DNA from 2 places in the Streptomyces sp. NPDC020958 genome. Region 2 is predicted to be linked to the other one. Evidence: riboswitches for the same ligand, from Rfam matches in the RefSeq annotation. Region 2 holds a riboswitch; the other holds the start of a gene.
What was found. Region 2 has a riboswitch for glycine ahead of gcvT (glycine cleavage system aminomethyltransferase GcvT). Riboswitches for the same ligand answer to the same signal wherever they lie in the genome.
Positions count from the first base shown of each region.

Region 1: linked by a shared signal. The riboswitch ahead of gcvP (aminomethyl-transferring glycine dehydrogenase) and the one ahead of gcvT (glycine cleavage system aminomethyltransferase GcvT) in region 2 are both predicted to bind glycine.

Region 1 covers NZ_JBVHFU010000001.1:10,479-12,673, forward strand. The annotation lists gene ACZ3KP_RS00055 (DNA polymerase IV) at 1-26, shown strand, start outside; gene ACZ3KP_RS00060 (PRC-barrel domain-containing protein) at 93-473, opposite strand; glycine riboswitch at 588-682, shown strand; gene gcvP (aminomethyl-transferring glycine dehydrogenase) at 857-2,195, shown strand, end outside.
Region 2 covers NZ_JBVHFU010000002.1:288,640-290,834, reverse strand. The annotation lists gene gcvT (glycine cleavage system aminomethyltransferase GcvT) at 30-1,157, opposite strand; glycine riboswitch at 1,218-1,326, opposite strand; glycine riboswitch at 1,327-1,426, opposite strand; gene ACZ3KP_RS07175 (AAA family ATPase) at 1,610-2,195, shown strand, end outside.

The DNA.
Region 1 (2,195 bases), on a different contig from region 2:
TGCGGGTGGACAGGGCCGGCGGATGACCGGGGCGAGGGCGGGGCGAGGGCTGGGCGGGGCGTGGTGGCCGGTCGGCGCCACCGGGCCGGGCGCTATGCCCCGGCGTCCTCCGTGCCCGCCAGCTTGCCGAAGTCGTGGTCCGGGTGGGGGCGCGGCGGGACAGGGGTGTCCAGGCCGTAGTGGTGGTAGAGCTGGAGCTCCTGCTCGGGCGACAGATGGCGGCCCACGCCGAAGTCCGGGGCGTCCTTGATCAACGCCCGGTCGAAGGGGACGTGCAGGGTTCCCTCGACCAGTTCGCTGGGCTCCAGGGGCACGAACGCGTCCCGGGAGAACAGGCCGGTGCGTATGGCCGCCCACTCCGGCACGCCCGTCGCGTCGTCGAGGTACACCTCGTCGATCGTGCCGATCTTCGTACCGTTGCGGTCGAACGCCTTGCGGCCGATCAGGTTGCGCGGATCGATGTCGGTCTGCACGGGCCCTCCTCTTGGTCGCACCTCATCCGTAAGCACTACAAAAGAGCACATTCAATGCGGCGGCCACTCGAAGACCCGTGCGCTGCCCCCGCTGGTAGGCTGGCAAGCGGCTGCTGACCCCGTGCGGGAGAGTCCTTCGGGCAAACCGGAGGCGCCGAAGGAGCAAATCCTCCCCGGAATCTCTCAGGCCCACGTACCGCACGGACGAGGTCACTCTGGAAAGCAGGGCGGACGTCGACGGTGTCCGCCCTCACCGACGGTGCAAGCCGGAGCCCTCGGGCGTCCGGCGAAGCTCTCAGGTTGAGATGACAGAGGGGGAGGCCGTCGGGGTACCCGTGCCGGGGTGCCCCTCGAAGGTCGCGTCAGACCAGGAGGCCTCCGCAATGACCGCCCACCGCCCCACGCTCTCCGAACTCGAACAGGGGATTCCCTTCGAGCAGCGTCACATCGGGCCCGACCAGGAGGCGCGGGCCAAGATGCTCGCGCAGGTCGGCTACGGCTCGCTGGACGAGCTGACGGCAGCCGCCGTGCCGGACGTGATCAAGAACGCCGACCGCCTGGAGCTGCCCGGTGCCCGCACCGAGGCCGAGGTGCTGGCCGAGCTGCGCTCGCTCGCCGACCGCAACCAGGTGCTCGGCTCGATGATCGGCCTGGGCTACTACGGCACCTTCACCCCGCCCGTCATCCTGCGCAACGTGATGGAGAACCCCGCCTGGTACACGGCCTACACGCCGTACCAGCCGGAGATCTCCCAGGGCCGGCTGGAAGCCCTGCTGAACTTCCAGACCGCGGTCGCCGACCTCACCGGGCTGCCCACCTCCGGCGCCTCGCTGCTCGACGAGGGCACGGCCGCCGCCGAGGCCGTGGCCCTGTCGCTGCGCATGGGCAAGAACAAGAAGGGCGTCTACGTCGTCGACGCGGACGCGCTGCCGCAGACCATCGCCGTGATCCGGACCCGGGCCGAGCCGACGGGCCTGGAGGTCGTGGTCGCCGACCTCGCCGACGGCATCCCGGCGGACCTCGCCGCGCGTGAGATCAACGGCGTGCTCGTCCAGTACCCCGGCGCCTCCGGTGCCGTACGCGACATCAAGCCCGTCATCGAGCAGGCGCACGAGCTCGGCGCGCTCGTCACCGTCGCCGCCGACCTGCTCGCGCTGACCCTGCTGGCCTCGCCGGGCGAGCTGGGTGCCGACATCGCCGTCGGCACCACCCAGCGGTTCGGCGTGCCGATGGGCTTCGGCGGGCCGCACGCCGGCTACATGGCCGTCCGCGAGAAGTTCGCGCGCAGCCTGCCCGGCCGCCTCGTGGGCGTGTCCGTGGACGCCGACGGGAACAAGGCCTACCGGCTCGCGCTGCAGACCCGTGAGCAGCACATCCGCCGGGAGAAGGCCACCAGCAACATCTGCACCGCCCAGGTGCTGCTCGCGGTGATGGCCGGCATGTACGCGGTCTACCACGGCCCCGAGGGGCTCAGGGCCATCGCCCGGCGCACCCACCGGTACGCCACCGTCCTCGCCGCCGGGCTCACGGCAGGCGGTGTCGAGATCGTGCACGGCGCCTACTTCGACACCCTCACCGCCCGGGTGCCCGGCAAGGCCGCCGAGATCGTCGCCGCCGCCCGCGAGAACGGTGTCAACCTGCGGCTCGTCGACGCCGACCACGTCTCCATGGCCTGTGACGAGACCACCACGCGCGCCCAGCTGGCCGCCGTCTGGGCCGCCT
Region 2 (2,195 bases):
GACGATGTGCTCGGCGTCACCTGCGGTGGCTACTTCTGGCGCTTGTAGAACGGCAGCGGCACGACCTCGTACGGCTCGTGACTGCCCCGGATGTCCACGCCGACCCCGGCCGTGCCGGGCGCCGAGTGCGCCGCGTCGACGTACGCCATCGCGATCGGCCTGCCCAGGGTGGGGGAGGGGGCACCGGAGGTGACCTCGCCGATCACCTTGCCGGCGGCGACCACCGGGTAACCGGCGCGCGGCACCCGGCGGCCCTCGGCGACCAGGCCGACGAGGACGCGCGGCGGGTCCGACTCCGCGCGGGCGGCCGCCTCGGTGAGCGCCTCGCGCCCCACGAAGTCGCCCTCCTTGTCGAACTTCACCACCCGGCCGAGCCCGGCGTCGAAGGGGGTCAGCGAGGCGGTGAGCTCATGGCCGTAGAGCGGCATGCCCGCTTCGAGCCGCAGGGTGTCCCGGCAGGACAGGCCGCAGGGCACCAGCCCCGCCGGCCTGCCCGCCTCGGTCAGGGCCTGCCACAGCTCCACCGCGTGCTCCGGCTTCACGAACAGCTCGAAGCCGTCCTCGCCGGTGTACCCGGTGCGGGCGATCAGCGCCGGGACCCCGGCGACGGTGCCGGGCAGCCCGGCGTAGTACTTGAGGCCGTCCAGGTCGGCGTCGGTGAGGGACTTCAGGATCCCGGGCGACTCGGGCCCCTGGACGGCGATCAGGGCGTACGCGTCCCGGTCGTCGCGCACCTCGGCGTCGAAGCCGGCGGAACGCTCCCGCAGCGCGTCGAGGACCACCTGGGCGTTGGAGGCGTTGGCGACCACCAGGTACTCGGTGTCGGCCGTGCGGTAGACGATCAGGTCGTCCAGGATGCCGCCGTCGGCCCGGCAGATCATGGTGTAGCGGGCGCGCCCCGGCCCGACGGAGGCGATGTTCCCGACCAGGGCGTGGTTCAGCAGCCCGGCCGCCTCGGGCCCGGTCACGGTGATCTCGCCCATGTGGGAGAGGTCGAAGAGGCCGGCCGCGGTGCGCACCGCGAGGTGCTCGTCGCGCTCCGAGCCGTAGCGCAGGGGCATGTCCCAGCCGGCGAAGTCGGTCATGGTCGCGCCGAGCGAGCGGTGCAGGGCATCGAGCGCGGTGCGGCGGGGTGCGGCGGAATCGGTACTGCTCATCGGTCGGTCGTCTCCCAAGGGTCCCAAAGGCGTGACAGGCGAGGGCGGTCCTCCCCGCTGTCCTCCCCATCTGTCATCGGAACCTGAGAGGTTCGCCCTGACCCACGCGGGGGCACGGCTTGCACCTTGGGTGGAGCCACTGACACAGCGGCCCGCTTTTCAGATGTGCCTCGCCCGCGCGGTAACGGGGCCTGAGAGATTCAAGGGAGGGACTTGCTCCTTCGGCGCCCCGGGCACCGTGGTGCCGGGGACTCTCCCGCGCGGATTCAAGCGGCCGGTATGCAGTTGGCGCGGACATCATTGCACGCCGTCCGCGGCCGCGGCAGGCCGGACGTGCCGCGCTCCTTTGTGACGGGCCTGTGGCAGGAAGCGAACGGAACCGCGAGACACCGTGCATTACCTTCTCTTTACATTATGTGGGGAAAACCTTTCCTGAACCCCCAGGGAGGACGATCACGGTGACAAGGACCACGGCGTACGCGACCACGACGGGCATCGCCCTGCCCGGACAGCCGACGGCCCCGGCCCGCGAGCGGTGCGGCGATCTCCCCGTCGCACCGGTCGTCCGCGACCTGCGCGACCGCGCCGGCCACAGCCCGCACGGCCTGCGCTTCGGCCCCCGTGACCTGGTCGTGGTCACCGGGCTGCCGGGCAGCGGGAAGTCCACGCTGATGCGGCGCACCGTCCAGGGCACACGGATCGACTCCCAGGACACCCGCGACCGCTGGGACGCCCGGCTGGCCCGCTTCCTGCCGTACGCCGTCTACCGGCCGCTGGTCCGCCTCGCCCACTACGCCACCCTGCGCCGCGCCCTGCGCACCGGCGAGGGCGTGGCCGTGCACGACTGCGGAACACAGGTCTGGGTGCGCGACTGGCTGGCCCGGGAGGCGCGCCGCCGCGGCGCCACCCTGCACCTGCTGCTGCTCGACGTCACGCCGGACACGGCCCTCGACGGCCAGCGCGAGCGCGGCCGGGGTGTCTCGCGGTACGCCTTCCTGCGCCACCGCCGGGCGGCGGCCCGGCTCATCCGCTCCGTCG